4 regions of the Agrobacterium larrymoorei genome follow, and region 4 is predicted to be linked to each of the others. Evidence: riboswitches for the same ligand, from Rfam matches in the RefSeq annotation. Region 4 holds a riboswitch; each other region holds the start of a gene.

Region 1 (4,299 bases), 940 kb from region 4:
CCAGAAGCGGCGTTGGCCGGTGCGCTGGGTTTTGCGCTTGCCGGGCCCCGATCCTATGGCGGGCAGATGATCGAGGCGCGGTTCATGGGGGAAGGAGGACGGCGGGATTTAAGCGCTGCCGATATTCGACAGGCGCTGAAGCTGGCACGGGTTGCCGATGGTCTGCTGATTGGCGTCTTCGGCGCACTCGCGCTCATTATCGGGCTATAGCGAGAAGCGCATCGAGATCCAGATGGCGCTCCATATGTTCGGCCAACCGATCCAGAACCGCGTCCACCTGTGCTTCGTAGTTCAGCGTCGAGGCTTGCCCGCCGAGTCTTTTGAGCCAGGCGCTGCGTTGAAGGTCATCGGAAAACAGGCCATGGATATAAGTGCCGAAAACGCGACCATCCGGTGAGATGGCTCCGTCGACATGATTGCCGATGGTCGCAAAGGGACGTTGGCAGTCGGCGCCGTGTGTTACGCCGACATGCATCTCATAGCCGGAGAAGGCGTGCCCATCGAAGCTGCGGCCCGTTATCGATACGAGCCTCTTGTCTCGAGCCAGAACCGTATCGATATCGAGAAGGCCTAGACCCTCTACGCTGGTCGGCGCACCCTCTATGCCTTGCGGGTCCGAGATGGTTTTCCCAAGCATCTGATACCCGCCACATAGGCCAAGGACATAGCCGCCACGCCGCATATGCGCCTTGATATCGATGTCGAAACCAGCCTGTCTGAGGACGGCCAAATCCGCAATCGTTGCCTTGGATCCGCAAAGCAGCACCAGTGCACAATTGCCGGGAATGGCTTGGCCCGGACGCACACGGGTGAGTTCGATATCCGGCTCCATATCCAGTGGGTCGAGGTCATCGAAATTGGAGATGTGCGGCAGGATCGGCACCGCTATGCGGATTTTCGCATCCGGTTTTGCCTGATTTGATGACGCCAATCCCAACGCGTCTTCTGCGGGCAGCTGGGATGCCTCGGCAAAATGCGGCAGCAGACCGATGGACTGCCAGCCGGTATGGTCGGCTATGATCCGCATGCCTTCATCGAACAATGCTGGATCGCCGCGAAAACGGTTGACGATGAAGCCCTTGATCATCTCTGCATCGGCGGCATCCACCACTGCCTTTGTGCCGACGAGACTGGCGATCACCCCTCCCCGGTCGATGTCGCCAATCAGGATGACGGGCGCGTTCGCAGCGCGGGCAAAGCCCATATTTGCTATGTCGTTGGCGCGCAGGTTAACCTCAGACGCACTGCCCGCGCCCTCGATCAGCACAAGGTCGGCATTGGCTCTCAGATGCTCGAAACTTTCCAGTACACGGGGCATCAGCCCGGCTTTCATATGCTGGTAATCAGCCGCCTTGGCGTTGCCCAGCACCTTGCCTTGCACCACCACCTGCGCGCCTGTTTCGCTTTGCGGCTTCAGCAGCACTGGGTTCATGTGCACGGAAAGCGGAACGCCTGCTGCGCGCGCCTGCAATGCCTGCGCCCGCCCAATCTCTCCGCCATCGGCGGTAACGGCGGCATTGTTGGACATGTTCTGCGGCTTGAAAGGCAGCACCGAAAGCCCGCGCTTGATAAAGGCGCGCGCCAGACCCGCCACCATCAGTGACTTGCCGACATCCGAGCCGGTCCCCTGAAACATGATGGATTTGGCGACCATGGATCAGAACTCGATGCCGGATTGCGCTTTGACGCCTGCCTTGAAATGGTGCTTCACCAGCGTCATTTCCGTCACCATATCGGCGGCATCGATCAAGGGCTGCTTGGCGTTGCGCCCGGTGACGATGACGTGGAGATCGGGGCGACGGGCGGAGAGCGTTGCGACGACATCATCCAGGGAAAGATAATCGTAGCGCAGGGCGATGTTCAGCTCGTCCAGGACGAGAAGGCCGATGCTTTCATCCGCCATCAAAGTCTTCGCCTCCTCCCAGGCTTTGCCCGCAGCGGCGACATCGCGCTTGAGGTCCTGAGTGTCCCACGTGAAACCTTCGCCCATGGTGCGCCATTCCACTTTGTCTCCGAAGAGCGTCAGAGCCTGCTGCTCGCCAGTGGACCACGCGCCCTTGATGAATTGCACGACGCCGACCCTTCTGCCGGTGCCGAGCATGCGCAGGGCGAGGCCGAAAGCCGCCGTGGACTTGCCCTTGCCGGGACCGGTGTTGATCATCAGCAGACCTTTTTCGATGGTCTTTTCAGCGACTTCCGCATCCTGCACCGTTTTACGGTTCACCATTTTTTCGCGGTGGCGCGCGGCTTCGCTATCGCTGATATCGCGTGTCATGATGTCGCTTCCTCTCGGGCCAGATGCTTTTCGAAGCGGCGACTATAGTCGAATCGACCCTCGCGGCAATGCGGCATTAACACATTGACCCCAAAGCCGCTTGGCCGTAAGGGTAAGGCACTGACGGTCTTTTTCCGGCAACGGGAAAAGCTAAGAGGGAACACGGTTCCGCCCATCCGGGTCAATCCGTGGCTGCCCCCGCAACTGTAAGCGGTGAGCCCGCACTGTTAAGCCACTGGATGAATCTCCGGGAAGGCGGTGCAAGGGCGGTCATTTCAAGCCGCGAGCCAGGAGACCTGCCGTTTCAGGAAAAACGTCTGTCGGGCGGGGTGCTCCGGTCAGTCGGTTCGGTCGAATGCTGGTTCGCGCCTTCCGCGCACCGTCTTCGGCATCCGCACCCCTGTTTGGTTTAAAGGCGCGGACTCAGGTTTGGATATTACAGCGACATCTTCTCAAAAGACTGAACGAGCAGACGCAGGCACCGTTTCCGGCGTGGTCGTCTACGTGTGCCGCAGTTGCCGTGATGAGGCCGATCCGAATGCCGAACCGCGTCCGGGCGCGCTGCTGGCGGAAGCGACAGTTCATCTTGGTGCGCAAAGCCACGTCGAAGTTCGCAGCGTCAATTGCCTTGCCAATTGCAAGCGCGGTGCGAGTGCGGCGATGCGCAGCGCCGACGGCTGGTCCTACGTGTTCGGCGGGCTGACGCCCGACAATGCCGAGGATTTGATTTCCGGTGCAAAGCTGCTCGCAGGTTCCGCCGACGGCCTCATGCCATGGCGTGGCCGTCCCGATAGTTTGAAGCGCGGCATGGTCGCGCGCATACCCCCATTGAATTTTACCGAGGAGAGATCATGACCACGCTAGACCGCGTTCCCTGCACCATCGTTACCGGCTTTTTAGGCGCGGGAAAGACCACCCTGCTGCGCGGCCTTCTGGAAAAGCTGGATGGCAAGCGTCTGGCCATCATCGTCAACGAGTTCGGCGATGTCGGCATCGATGGTGAAATCCTCAAAGGCTGCGGCATCGAAAGTTGCCCGGAAGAAAACATCGTGGAACTGGCCAATGGCTGCATCTGCTGCACCGTTGCGGATGATTTCCAGCCCGCCATCGAGCAGATTCTGAGTCGTCAGCCGAAGGTCGAGCACATTCTTATCGAGACCTCCGGTCTTGCCCTGCCTAAGCCTCTGGTGCAGGCCTTCCAATGGCCCGCAATCAACAGCCGCGTTACGGTCGATGCCGTGGTTGCCGTGGCGGATGGTGCAGCCCTTGCCGAGGGCATGGTTTCCCACGATCTGGAGGCACTCGCTGCCCAGCGCGCCAATGACGAAGCGCTCGATCACGATGATCCGGTCGAGGAAGTCTTCGAAGACCAGATCGCCTGCGCCGATCTCATCGTGCTCACCAAGGGCGATCTCCTGGATGCCGATGGTCTTGAGCGTGCCAAGGCGCATATTGGCGAGCATCTTCCGAAGGCCGCAAAGATCGTCGTTGCCTCCAATGGTGCCATCGACCCGGCTGTCCTGATCGGGCTTGGTCTTGCTGTCGAAAACGACATCGAAAACCGCCACACGCATCACGATGACGAAGAAGATCACGATCACGACGAGTTCGACAGCTTCGTCGTGGAGCTCGGTGCCGTGTCCGATCCGGAAGCGCTGGCCGCACGCATCGCGGAAACGGCTGCTGCTGAAAATGTTCTGCGCATCAAGGGCTTTGTTGAGGTTTCGGCAAAGCCGATGCGCTTGCAGGTTCAGGCGGTCGGTTCGCGCGTCAACCATTATTTCGACCGCCCTTGGGCCGCCGGTGAAGTGCGCCGTTCTGCTCTCGTTGTGATCGGTGAGAAGGGCATCAACCGCGAAAAAATCGAACAGATGCTGGCGGCCTGATTATCCATGCATATCCTCGCCACCACATCTTCGTCTCTGGATGACCTGATAGAGCCGGTTGATCTCAACCAGCCGCGGGCGGATGTGGTGGTGCTCTCCTTTTCCTCCAGCGACCTCGCGGGTTTGCGGAGAGTTTGG
Region 2 (4,299 bases), on a different replicon from region 4:
GGCATCCGGTATGGCGCGAACGCCGTTCCGCTTCTGGCAGTCGTCATTGCGTCCATCGGTGTCGCAGCCTTCGCAATGACGCAGGACCCGCATGATCAGGAGGGCAATCTACCCACCGAGATAGTCAACAATTCCCCATCCTATGGCAACCCGGTGCCGGATAATGAATGGCACCAATATGGCCGCACGTCTTACGGCCAGCGCTATTCTCCGCTGACGCAGATCAACACTGAAAATGTCGGTGAGCTGAAAGAGGCATGGCGCTATCAGACCGGCGACGTGAAGCTGCCGCAAGATGTGGGCGAGACGACCTATCAGGTCACGCCGCTGAAGGTCGGTAACACGCTGTACCTCTGCACGCCGCATAACTGGGCTATCGCCGTGGATGCGGCGACTGGCAAGGAAAAGTGGAAATACGATCCGAATGTGGGTCTCAATCCCGACCGTCAGCACCAGACATGCCGCGGTGTTACCTATTACGCCGAGCCCACCGCCCAGGCGGGTTCGCAATGCGCTGCCCGCGTCTATCTTCCAACCTCCGACGCACGTCTGATTGCGCTCGACGCCGGAACGGGTCAGGTCTGCACCTCTTTCGCGGATCAGGGGACGCTGCATCTCGAAGTCGGCATGCAGTACAATCCTGCTGGCTATTACTACTCCACCTCTCCGCCAGCCATCGTCGGCAACAAGATCATTATCGGCGGTGCCGTCAATGACAACTACTCCACCCAGGAACAGTCCGGTGTCATCCGCGCCTTCGATGTGAACAGCGGCGAACTGCTGTGGAACTGGGATTCCGGAAACCCTACCCAGACCCAACCGCTTCAGCCGGGTCAGACCTATACGACCAACTCTCCCAACAGCTGGTCCGTTTTTAGTGTCGATGAAGCGCTTGGGCTCGTCTACATCCCTCTGGGAAATCAAGTTCCTGACCAGCTCGGCATGGGTCGGAGCGAGAATGTAGAGAAATATTCCTCGTCCATCGTAGCTCTGGATGTGAATACCGGGCAGGATCGCTGGGTGAAGCAATTCGTCCATCACGACCTTTGGGATATGGACGTACCGGCACAGCCTGTCCTGCTGGACATCACCAAGCCGGATGGCCAGACCGTGCCGGCACTCGTTGGCCCGACGAAGCAGGGCGATATCTATGTGCTGGACCGGCGGAACGGCGATCCTATCCTGGCCGTGACGGAAGAGCCTGCTCCAAGTGGCGCCATCCCTGAAGACTTCAGCGCGCCGACGCAGCCGACCTCTGCCTTGAGCTTCAAGCCGGAGCCGCTTCAGGAAAAGAACATGTGGGGCGTCTCCATGTTCGACCAGCTGGCTTGCCGCATCAAGTTCCATCAACTGAACTATAAAGGCCGTTACACGCCGCCATCGCTGAATGGCACTCTCGTTTACCCGGGTAACTTCGGTACCTTCAACTGGGGTAGCGTTGCGGTAGATCCTGAACGTCAGGTCATGTTCGGCATGCCGACCTATCTGGCCTTCACCTCGCAGCTCGTTCCACGCGCCCAAATTCCCCAGAAGGGACAGGATGAAAAGGGTAGCGAGCAGGGTCTGAACCGTAACGACGGCGCGCCATACGGCGTATTGATGGGTCCGTTCCTCAGCCCCATCGGCATTCCATGCCAGGCGCCGCCATGGGGCTATGTGGCGGGTGCCGATCTCAGAACCGGCAAGATTGCCTACAAGCATAAGAACGGCACGGTCCGCGACATGACACCGCTACCGCTTCCCTTCAAGGTCGGTGTTCCCGGGATCGGCGGCCCGATGATCACCAAGGGCGGCGTGGCCTTCCTTGGCGCGGCAGTAGACGATTACCTTCGTGCCTATGATCTGACGAGCGGCAAGCAGCTTTGGGAGGCCAGACTGCCGGCAGGTGGGCAAGCAACGCCCATGACCTATGCGCTCGATGACGGAAAACAATATGTCGTCATAGTCGCTGGCGGGCACGGGTCCGTCGGCACGAAGCCGGGCGATTACGTGATTGCCTACAAGCTTCCTTGAACGCTGACGACGTTCATTTGAATATTTCAGAAATGGCCGGATTCTCCGGCCATTTTCTTTATTTTCAGAATGATAAGTTTATTGTGTTTGATATGTAATAACATTACAAATCGGTGCTTGACGGCGGAAGCCAAATAGTTCTATCTGGTCCGCGACGGTTCCAAGCGAGAGATCGCAAGGAATAATAGGGAACACGGTGAGAGGCATTGCTTCAATGCCGTGGCTGCCCCCGCAACTGTAAGCGGATTGTCGAGCACTCGTGACGCATACTTGCGTCAGGCCACTGCGAATAATCGTGGGAAGGCGGGCAAGACGATCATCCGTGAGCCAGGAGACCTGCCGTCGAGAGTTCATTCCAATGTCACGGGCGGGGATGCCCTGAACAGGAGACGTCATGATCGTTGTTTGCGCCACCCGGCGCCATATTCAATCTGCTCTTTTTCCGGTTTCAAAACGGTCCTTCGCGTGTGGCTGCGGAATGGATGTTCATTCACCTTCACATGACGGCTTTGCGCTGTAACGCGCAGCTGGCGATTTCGGGGACTATCGGAACATGACAATTAACTTAAGCCGCGCCATCTTTGCAGCAGCCATGGCTGCACTTTCGATGGCAGCTACATCCGCGCAGGCTGCGGAAACCAGCTATCCATTGACGCTGAAGAATTGTGGAAGGGACGTAACCTTTACCCACGCTCCAGAGCGCACGGTCTCCATCGGCCAGAGCACGACGGAAATCCTCTATATGCTCGGGCTGGCAGACAAGGTGGTGGGAACCGCCGTCTGGATCGGCCCGGTCATCAAAGGCTATGAGGAGGCCAATGCCAAGGTAACGCGATTGGCGGATAATGATCCGAGCTTCGAAAGCGTGCTTGCCGAGAAGCCCGATCTGGTAACTGCGCAGTTCCAGTGGCATGTCGGTTCGGAAGGCGTGGTGGCCAAGCCGGAGCAGTTTGAGGAACTTGGCATTCCGGTCTATACGTCCCCTTCGGATTGCACGGGCAAGGACAATTCCGGCGGTGGTGATGGCGTGCGTCACTCCGTATTTACGATGGACCAGATCTATCAGGAAATCTCCGAACTTGCGCAAATCTTCAATGTGCAGGATCGCGGCGAGAAGCTGATTGCCGATCTGAAATCCCGCGAAGAAGCAGCAAGGCAAAAGATTGCCTCGGTCGATGGCAAGCTGTCCGCCGTCTTCTGGTTCTCCAGCGCCGAACTGGATATCGATCCCTATGTCGCGGGCAAGAATGGTGCGCCGGGCTACATCATGTCGGCGCTTGGTATCAAAAACGTCATCGACAGCGATGAGGAATGGCCGACCGTGGGCTGGGAAACCATTGCGAAGTCGCAGCCGACCATCATCGTTGCTGGCAAAATGGACCGTCGCCGCTATCCGGCTGACGACGCTGCCGTGAAACAGAAATTTCTGAAAGAGGATCCAGTTGCTAGCCTGATGCCCGCCGTCAAACAGAACCACATCGTGGTGATGGATGCGCAGGCCATGAATCCGACGATCCGCACGATCGAAGGCATCGAAGTGCTGGCGGATCAGGTCGTTCAGCTCGGCCTGACGAAGTAAGCCGATGTCGGTTCCTTTAATCTATGCCCGTGCCGCCGCCATTGCGGCCGGGTGCCTCTTGCTGGCGCTGTGGCTTGGCGCATCGATTGGCGAGACATCCATTCCCATGGATGTCGTCGCCAAAACGGTGGCCAACCGCCTGTGGCATGCGGGTTATCCGCTGGACGCCATCGATGAGGGTATCGTCTGGAACTACCGGTTAAGCCGGGCCGTGGTTGCCGCCTGTTGCGGGGCGGCCCTGGCGCTTTCTGGCGTCGTGCTGCAATCGCTGCTGCGCAATCCGCTGGCAGATCCTTATATTCTGGGCATTTCCGCTGGAGCTTCGACGGGCGCAGTCGGTGTTGCCATTCTTGGTTTCGGCGCGGGCATGCTTACCATGCCGCTCGGTGCTTTTCTGGGCGCACTTGTTGCCTTCGCCCTCGTCACATTGCTGGCGCTGCGGGCCGGAAGCGGCAATAGCGCGATCATTCTGGCAGGCGTTGCGGGGTCGCAGCTGTTCAACGCGCTGACGTCCTTCATCGTCACCAAGTCGGCCAATGCGGAACAGGCACGCGGTATCATGTTCTGGCTGCTCGGCAATCTTTCCGGCGTCCGCTGGCCGGATGTCTCGCTGGCGCTGCCGGTTGCGATCCTTGGCCTTGTCGTCTGTCTCTGGCATGCCCGCGCTTTGGACGCCTTCACCTTCGGCGCTGAATCCGCCGCGTCGC
Region 3 (4,299 bases), on a different replicon from region 4:
AATGTTCAGCGAGCCGAGATTGCAGGAGATGTCCTTGCCCATGACCTTATAGGACAGGTCGTCGTTATATTCGCTGGCATCGCTGACCTGCAGGATTTCCGAGCAGAGATTGCTCATGGAAACGCGTCCTGCAATCGGGTTCGCCCGGTTCACCGTGTCCTCGAACATGATGTAGGGATAGCCGCTCTCGAACTGTATCTCGGCGATCACCTGGAAGAAGTCGCGGGCCTTGATCTTCTTCTTCTTGATCCGGGAATCCGCGACCATCTCCCGGTACTTTTCGGTCACGGAAATCTCAGTGAACGGGACGCCATAGACGCGCTCGATGTCGTAGGGCGAGAACAGGTACATGTCCTCGTTGTTCTTCGCCAGTTCGAAGGTGATGTCGGGCACGACAACGCCAAGCGACAGCGTCTTGATCCTGATCTTCTCGTCGGCGTTCTCCCGCTTGGTATCCAGGAAGCGCATGATGTCGGGATGATGGGCGTTGAGGTAGACGGCACCTGCACCCTGACGCGCACCAAGCTGGTTGGCGTAGGAAAAGCTGTCTTCAAGCAGCTTCATCACGGGAATGATGCCGGATGACTGGTTCTCGATTTGCTTGATCGGCGCACCCGCCTCGCGGATATTCGTCAGCGAAAGCGCAACACCACCGCCACGCTTGGAAAGCTGAAGGGCGGAGTTAATGCCGCGGGCAATCGACTCCATGTTGTCTTCCATGCGCAGCAGGAAGCAAGAGACGAGCTCGCCGCGCTGCTTCTTCCCGGCATTGAGGAACGTCGGTGTCGCGGGCTGGAAACGACCGGAGATGATCTCATCCATGAGGGCCAGCGCGAGCGTTTCGCTTCCCTGGGCCAGCGTCAGGGCAACCATGCAGACACGGTCTTCGTAGCGTTCCAGATAGCGTTTGCCGTCGAAGGTCTTCAGCGTGTAGCTAGTGTAGTATTTGAAAGCGCCGAGGAAGGTCGGAAACCGGAATTTCCGGGCGTAGGCGGCGTCAAACAAATCCCGAACGAAATTGAAGGAATATTGGTCCAGAACCTCACGCTCGTAGTACCCCTCCGTGACGAGGTAGTCGAGCTTCTCGCGCAGGTTATGGAAGAACACCGTATTCTGGTTGACGTGCTGCAGAAAATACTGCTTTGCCGCCAGGCGGTCCTTGTCGAGCTGGATTTTGCCTTGCTCGTCATAGAGGTTCAGCATCGCGTTGAGGGCATGGAAATCCAGTTCGGATTCCGATGTCTTCAAAGGCTTTTCGAAAGTGGTCGCGTCCAAAATCGTTCCAATCCGTGTTTGACGTTCGCGACGTCGTCCTCAGTGCCGAGAAGTTCGAACCTGTAGAGGTAAGGCACCTGGCATTTCTGGGAGATGACGTCGCCGGCGATCCCGTAGCTCGCCCCGAAATTGCTGTTGCCCGCAGCGATCACGCCACGGATGTTTGCGCGGTTTTCCGCATCATTGAGGAAGCGGATCACCTGCTTTGGAACGGCCCCTTTTCCGCCTTCGCCGCTGTAGGTGGGAAGGATCAGAACATAGGGGGTTTCGACCTGAAGGCTTTCGGAAGAACTGAGAGGAATGCGCCGCGCACTCATCCCCAGTCGTGCCACAAAGCGATGGGTATTTTCCGACCGGCTGGAGAAATAGACGATCTGGCCCATTGCTCTGGCTCAGGCCGCAAGAGTGCTGATCATATCCGGACGAAAGCCTGCCCAATGGGTCTCGCCAGCAACCACGACAGGAACCTGACGATAGCCAAGTCCCTGAACCAGATCATACGCAGCGATGTTTTCGGAAACATCCACGACGGTGTAATTGATGCCCTGACGATCAAGAGCGCGGGTGGTGGCTGTGCACTGGACGCAGGCTGGCTTGCTGTAAACGGTAACTGTCATGATGATCCTCGTGAGATTTAGTAGGCGTGCGATATTGATCGGGCGTGATGAACGCCCGTGCGGAAATTCAGGAATGTATGGCAGCCGAAATCGGCGACGGGCGTTACCGCCCGTTATTCACGCGGATACTGACTAGAATGACGCGACATTGACTTCACCCCGAAGTGGTTGATGCGGGGATCAGGGGAAGCGGCACGCGCAGGATCATCCCGCACGCAAACGCGACCGTCGGACACCCCGCCCGTGGACGTATTCGTTTGAGGCAGGTCTCCTGGCTTGCGGGTCGCTGCATCCGTCTCGCCTTCCCAAGACCTTTCGGCATCAGTGGCAGTTTGAGAGGATGCTCGCCGCTTACAGTTGCGGGGGCAGCTCCGGCATTGGTTTGTCCAGAATGGACATCACGCACCGTATTCCCGTCTTAGCTCCCGACGCGAATCGGAAGAACCTCGAACACTAGATATAGTATGCGAAATGAAATTTCAGTCAATGGATATGATACACTGCTGACAAAATCGATGAGAATAAAGTTATGGGAACCGTATCCGCTCTCAGTGCAATCAACAGTGATATGAACCGACGGATCTGGTCTCTGACCAGTTGACGTCCTTCTAAAACTTTAGCCGCGCTGTCAACGTCGCATTGAAAGGCTCTCCGATCTGGTTTCCGAAGGCTGTGCTTCCGATCGAAGAGGTATAATAGGTTCGATCGAGAATATTTTTAAGATTGAGCTGGAGGGTAATCGGCCGTTCTAGTGCAAAGGTATAGGCGGCGAAAGCATCAACAACTGCGTAGCCTGGCAGATCGTATGAGTTGTCGTTGATCCCGGCTCTGTCGCCAACCGCGCGGATACCGGCGCCAATTTTTAGCGTATTACCAGATGAGCCAATTTCACCCATGTCATACGCCAATGACAATGAACCAGTGTGGCGAGCTACGTTGACGGGGCGTTTGCCAGCGTTCTCCCCCTCTTTGACCTCTGCATCCGTATAGGCGTAGCTTGCGATGATATCGATATCGGATGTCAGCGACCCTGCGACATCCATTTCGATACCGCGAGCGCGGACAAGCCCAGCCGTTTTGAGGACAGTCGCACTACCTTCAATTGCATTGTATGCGACGTTTTCCTTATCTGAACTGTAAAGGGCGACGTTAGCAGTCAGTCCGGCGGGAAGCTCGAATTTCGAGCCGATCTCATAGGAAATCCCCTCTTCCGGTTTCAGATTGCCATATGCGCTTGCAATGGAAGACTGTGGCCTGAATGTTTTGGCAGCGTTCAAGTAGAGCGAGACATCCGAGGTGAGCTTGTAGACGATTCCAGCATTGGGAACGAGAGCATCACCAAAGCTATCGGTGTTGTCCTTAAACGGTCGTCCTTTGCCTGCCAGCAGATCGTAATATTGATATCGCAGGCCACCGACAACGATCCATTGGTCATTGAGGTGAACGGAATCCTGCACGTAAACGGACGCCGTGGATAGTTTTTCAGTCTGGTCGCTGTCGGATGCGGAAACAGTCGTGCACTCAGGCAGGTTGCCGTAGACCGGATTATACATATTGAAATTTGTATTGTTTCCGCAACGAAGCATATCCGTGCGCAACGTATCACTGTAATCGTAGGATGCGCCTATCAGCAGATCATGCTGCATTCCACCTATCTCGACATCTCCGGTCAGATCGGCACGCAGCGCGTGGTTGTATATGGTGGAATAATTTGTCGCGTCCGCTCTTCTCGTAACCACGCCGGTGACGGCGTTATAACCTGTTACACGCGCCTGATTGTCTGAATAGACATTGCGGCTATAGCTGTAATCGATTCCGAGCTTCCAGTTATCCGAAAGCTCATGGTCGATCTCAACTTGGAAGAGGTCGGACTTTCCATCTGTGATATTATAGGGCTCGTCGAAGCGGATCTTGCGGTTCACATTCACGGCGCGGCCCGTGGTGGTGTCGAAGATCGTCCCACGGTCGAAAGGCACGCTGTAATCCTCATGCATGTAGGTCGCGGTAATCTCAGTATCTTCGCCGGTCCATTTCAGGGACGGAGAGAGCAGCCAATGCTTCGTTTCTCCGAAGTTGCGCCAGTAGTCGACATCCTTATATTCACCGATCAGGCGATAGGAGAGGTCCGTGCTTTCGATTGGGCCGGTAACATCAACGCCTGTCGTGCCGCCGCCAAAGCTTGAAAGGTTGCCATAGACTTCGCCTGAAAACGTATCTTCCGGCCTCTTCGTCACAACGTTGACCATGCCGCCGGGATCGAGAATGCCATAGAGGGTGGAGGATGGACCTTTCAGGACTTCGACGCGATCCGTCATGGCATTGAACGAACGCGGGATAGCCGTTTTCAATCCGTTAGTCAGAATAGAGCCGTCTCTGTTGTCACCGAACCCACGACGAATAACGGAGT
Region 4 (4,299 bases):
AATCGAAGAACTGCGTGAGACATATCAGCGTCTGATTTCTTCCGATGAAGAACGCAAGCTTTACGCTACTTTCTCAGATCAGTGGAAAAGCTACAAGGCGCTGCATGACAAGCTGATGGTGCTTTCACGCGCCAACAACACCGAAGAAGCATCGGCTTTCTACAAAACACAGATGCGCAGTGTTTATGATGCCGTCGGCACTCAGCTCGATCAGATCATCGCGCTCAACAATTCCGGCTCTGATTCCAGCTACGCCTTGAGTGCCGCTGCTTACGACACGACTTTCACCATTGCCACGTTGACGCTTGGCTTTGTGGCGCTGATCGTCGTTGCGTCCGTTGGCTTCGTTCTGCAGGGCGTAACAAAGCCCATCAGTCAAATCACCGGCTCGATGAAGCGGCTTGCCGAGGGCGATGCGGCTTCCGCCATTCCCTATTCTGGCCGCGCTGACGAGATTGGCGAAATGGCTGGCGCGGTTGAAATCTTCCGTCAGGCAGCACTCACCAACAGGCGCCTGGAAACGGAGGCCGAGGAAAACCGTAACCGTGCCGAAGCCGACCGGATTGCAACGCAGGAAAAAGCAGAGGCCGACGCGGCAGAACGCTTGCGCATTGCCACATCCGGCCTTGCTGCCGGGCTGAAGCGGCTTGCGGAAGGGGATCTCGCCTTCCAGCTCAACGAAGCTTTCGCACCGGATTTCGAAGCGTTGCGGCATGATTTCAACCAGTCCGTCCGCCAGCTTGGGGATACGCTGAAGGACATCTCGCAGTCGATTTCAACGATGGACGATGGCACGCGGGAAATTGCAGCCGGTGCGGACGATTTGTCCCGCCGGACCGAACAGCAGGCCGCCTCGCTGGAAGAAACCGCAGCGGCTCTCGACCAGATCGTTGCCAATGTCAGCAATTCCTCCAAACGCACGGAAGAAGCGCGAAGCGTTACGAGCCAGGCCAACAGCTCTGCTGTCAAGTCCGCACAGGTCGTTTCACAGGCAGAAGAAGCGATGCGCAAGATCGAGCAGTCTTCGCAGCAGATTTCCAATATCATCGGCGTCATAGATGAGATTGCCTTCCAGACCAACTTGCTGGCGCTGAACGCTGGCGTGGAAGCCGCCCGTGCTGGTGAGGCTGGAAAAGGCTTTGCTGTCGTGGCACAGGAAGTGCGGGAACTCGCTCAGCGTTCCGCTCAGGCAGCCAAGGAAATCAAAAGCTTGATCCAGAACTCCTCTACCGAGGTGGAAAGCGGCGTGCGGTTGGTGCGCGATACTGGCGATGCCCTGAAGACCATCGGTGCCTTTATCGTTGAAGTGAACGGCCATATGGAATCCATCGCCATTTCGGCGCGGGAGCAATCCACAGGGCTTGTGGAAATCAACACCGCCGTCAACGCCATGGACCAGACGACCCAGCAGAATGCAGCCATGGTGGAACAATCCACCGCCGCCTCCAGCACCCTTGCGCAGGAGGCTGCAAAGCTTCGCTCCCTGGTAGAACGGTTCCAGTTGGAAGACGGGGGCACGGGCCGGGCTTCGGCACAGGCCTCTGCCCTGCGCCAAACGGCTGCTGCCATGTCTCGCCCTCAACCAGCCGCATCGCTGAAGACCGCCAATAGTGGCTGGCAATCCTTCTGATGGTTGAGCGTTTCCATTCAATGTGGAAACGCTCACGTTACGCCTGATACCGAAAATCGGGTCAAGCGTGATGACGAGAATTGACTCTCCACAACCACTGCCTGATAACAGACGTGTGATGGTCTTTCCGGGTTCGCCCGGAAAGTGAAAAGGGAATACGATAGGAGCGAGCATTCGCTCTCATTCGTGGCTGCCCCCGCAACTGTGAGCGGAGAGCCTGAAAACAATGACCACTGATCCGGCAAACCCGGATCGGGAAGGTGTTTTCAAGGTGACGACCCGTGAGCCAGGAGACCTGCCATCGCTGTAAGTGTCGTCAATGCCGGCGGGGTGTCCGGAAGAGCACGGTTGGCAGGTCGGCTCTATCCGCCCTGAGAACCCTGTTTATCTTTTCCCCGTGGTGAATGTTGAAAGCGCGCGCGCTGCGCCATGCAGGCCGCCGCTCAAAGGAGAGGGTCACTATGTCTATCCATCAAAATACGGCCTCAAGCGCCATTTCCACCAGCACATCCAAGATATTGCAGGGCTTAAGCGCTATTGCGCTTGGCCTGTTCATCGTCGGTTTCGTTGGCTTCTCGCATGTGGAAGCCATGCACAATGCGGCGCATGATACGCGCCACGCCAACGCCTTCCCGTGCCATTGAGGGGGAGGGGAACCATGCCGTTTTTCAGAAACATCGTCTTTACTGCCGTGCTTGTCGGGCTGATTGCGGGCCTTGCGACGAGCGCCATGCAGGCCATCGGCACCACACCGCTCATCCTTCAGGCGGAAACATTCGAGAGCGCCGGTGGTGATGCCGGGCACACCCATGCGGCTGGCACGCCCGCGGACCACCACCATGACGAGGAAGCCTGGGCACCTGCCGATGGTTTCGAGCGTAACGCCTATACGATTGCCGCCAACGTCTTGACCGCAATCGGTTATGCGCTGGTGCTGACCGGGCTGATCTCGCTGCGCGGTGCGCAGGGCGGCTGGCGCGAAGGGCTGTTCTGGGGGCTTTCCGGCTTTGCAGCCGTGATGCTGGCACCCATGATCGGCCTTCCGCCTGAATTGCCGGGCAGCCCGGCTGCCGATCTCAACGCCCGTCAAATCTGGTGGCTCGCAACCGTTGCAGCAACGGCAGGCGGCATCGCGCTGCTTGCCTTCCGGCGCACGGAGCCATGGGCCATCCTGCTTGCGGTCCTGCTCATCGTCGCGCCGCACATCGTCGGCGCACCCCTGCCGCCTGAGGGGGAACATGCGCTGGCGCCCCTGCCGCTCGAACGCCGCTTCGTCGTCGTCGCAACGGTTACCAGCTTCGTCTTCTGGCTGATCCTCGGTTCGCTCAGCGGTCTGTTCCTCAAGCGCTTCGAATTGGTCAAGTGAAATGATAGAGGGCGAGGGGAGCGCAGCCGAGTGGAGCGATGAGCTCGATTGTCTGCGTTTCCCCGTCCCCGGCCATGGCGCAGCCTGCGCCATGCACCGCCTGGCCTTCAAGGCGCTTCTGCCGGAAACGCCGTCGAAAGAGCGTTGCCTGGATTATTTTCATGGAAATCAAGCATCATTCCTCGCTGCTGCGCGCAGCAAGATCGACCTGATGAACATCCCAAAGAACCACAGCCTGCACATCAACAGCCGTGATGTGCGGCGAGCCAGTTCGGCAGAAAGCGCGAAAGGACCAGCGCGCCGCTGCCGTGTTCTGGATCGTTAAGGCTTGAGATGCTCGGCGGAAAACACCGAAATCTCCGCTTCGGCTTCCGGCCCCCACAGGTCCAGCGCCTTCAGGACTTCGGCAGCAAACGTGACCGGAGAATTCCCCGGCGCGGTAACGATACCCTTGTCGCTGACGGCCTGTGGCTGGTCGCGATAAAGCCCGGCACCCTCGTACATCTCGTATCGCTGATGCGAGGCGAGCGAGTTGCCGGTATGTGCCGCATGGTTCAGGACGCCCGTTCCCGCAAGCGCGCTCGCCGCCGCACAAATACCCGCCACAACGCGGTCCTGCGCGCGAAACCGATGGACCAGATCGGTAAAATCGGGCGCAGCACCTTTTTCCCAGCTCAATCCGCCGGGAATGACGAGCGCATCGATATCGTCGGGGTCGAGCGCTTCATAGGCCGTGTCCGGCATCACCTTCAGCCCACCCATGGACGTCAAGGGCTTGCCATCGGGCGATGCAGTGACGATCTCCACGCCCAGATAACCGCGTGCGGCGGCAGCCAGCAGAGCGGGCTCCCAGTCGGCAAATTCCTCTGTCAGCGCTATGGCGATACGCGTCATGTCATCCTCCGAACGTCTGTGCGTGTCTCAGGAAAGCGCCTGCATGAAGCGCATGCCGGTGACCGGGCGCGGTACGAAATCCATGTTTTCGTAGAACTTATGTGCGGCGAAATTGCCGGTGGCAGCACCAACGGACAGGAAATCACAGCCGCAACGCTTCGCCACGTCACGCGCACGGGAAACCAGATGCTGGCCAGTGCCGTGGCCGCGATGCCCATCCCGCACGAAGAGGTGATGCAGTTCCATACCGCGACGACCTTCCTGCGCACGGTAGAGCGGCACGAGGATCGCGTAGCCGATCAACTCGCCATCGGCTTCTGCAACAAGTGCTGTGATCCAGGGGATTTGCGCGAAGAGATCACGCTCCAGCTTTTCCGGCGTAATCGCCGCCGCATCACCATGATGAGCC

What was found. A riboswitch is a leader RNA that binds a small molecule or an ion and turns the genes downstream of it on or off. The one in region 4 is predicted to bind cobalamin.
Region 1: another riboswitch for cobalamin. It lies ahead of CFBP5473_RS01360 (DUF1636 family protein); the one in region 4 lies ahead of CFBP5473_RS11205 (CbtB domain-containing protein).
Region 2: another riboswitch for cobalamin. It lies ahead of CFBP5473_RS18865 (ABC transporter substrate-binding protein); the one in region 4 lies ahead of CFBP5473_RS11205 (CbtB domain-containing protein).
Region 3: another riboswitch for cobalamin. It lies ahead of nrdH (glutaredoxin-like protein NrdH); the one in region 4 lies ahead of CFBP5473_RS11205 (CbtB domain-containing protein).

The regions. Positions count from the first base shown of each region.
Region 1 covers NZ_CP039691.1:283,790-288,088, forward strand. The annotation lists gene cbiB (adenosylcobinamide-phosphate synthase CbiB) at 1-210, shown strand, start outside; gene CFBP5473_RS01350 (cobyric acid synthase) at 197-1,654, opposite strand; gene cobO (cob(I)yrinic acid a,c-diamide adenosyltransferase) at 1,658-2,275, opposite strand; cobalamin riboswitch at 2,383-2,593, shown strand; gene CFBP5473_RS01360 (DUF1636 family protein) at 2,705-3,130, shown strand; gene cobW (cobalamin biosynthesis protein CobW) at 3,124-4,161, shown strand; gene cobN (cobaltochelatase subunit CobN) at 4,168-4,299, shown strand, end outside.
Region 2 covers NZ_CP039692.1:983,392-987,690, reverse strand. The annotation lists gene CFBP5473_RS18870 (glucose/quinate/shikimate family membrane-bound PQQ-dependent dehydrogenase) at 1-2,013, shown strand, start outside; cobalamin riboswitch at 2,152-2,371, shown strand; gene CFBP5473_RS18865 (ABC transporter substrate-binding protein) at 2,567-3,592, shown strand; gene CFBP5473_RS18860 (FecCD family ABC transporter permease) at 3,597-4,299, shown strand, end outside.
Region 3 covers NZ_CP039692.1:59,473-63,771, forward strand. The annotation lists gene nrdE (class 1b ribonucleoside-diphosphate reductase subunit alpha) at 1-1,275, opposite strand, end outside; gene nrdI (class Ib ribonucleoside-diphosphate reductase assembly flavoprotein NrdI) at 1,245-1,658, opposite strand; gene nrdH (glutaredoxin-like protein NrdH) at 1,668-1,892, opposite strand; cobalamin riboswitch at 2,137-2,356, opposite strand; gene CFBP5473_RS14670 (TonB-dependent siderophore receptor) at 2,501-4,299, opposite strand, start outside.
Region 4 covers NZ_CP039691.1:2,311,210-2,315,508, reverse strand. The annotation lists gene CFBP5473_RS11210 (methyl-accepting chemotaxis protein) at 1-1,630, shown strand, start outside; cobalamin riboswitch at 1,733-1,947, shown strand; gene CFBP5473_RS11205 (CbtB domain-containing protein) at 2,092-2,274, shown strand; gene CFBP5473_RS11200 (CbtA family protein) at 2,289-2,996, shown strand; gene CFBP5473_RS11195 (hypothetical protein) at 2,998-3,321, shown strand; gene CFBP5473_RS11190 (type 1 glutamine amidotransferase family protein) at 3,318-3,890, opposite strand; gene CFBP5473_RS11185 (GNAT family N-acetyltransferase) at 3,918-4,299, opposite strand, start outside.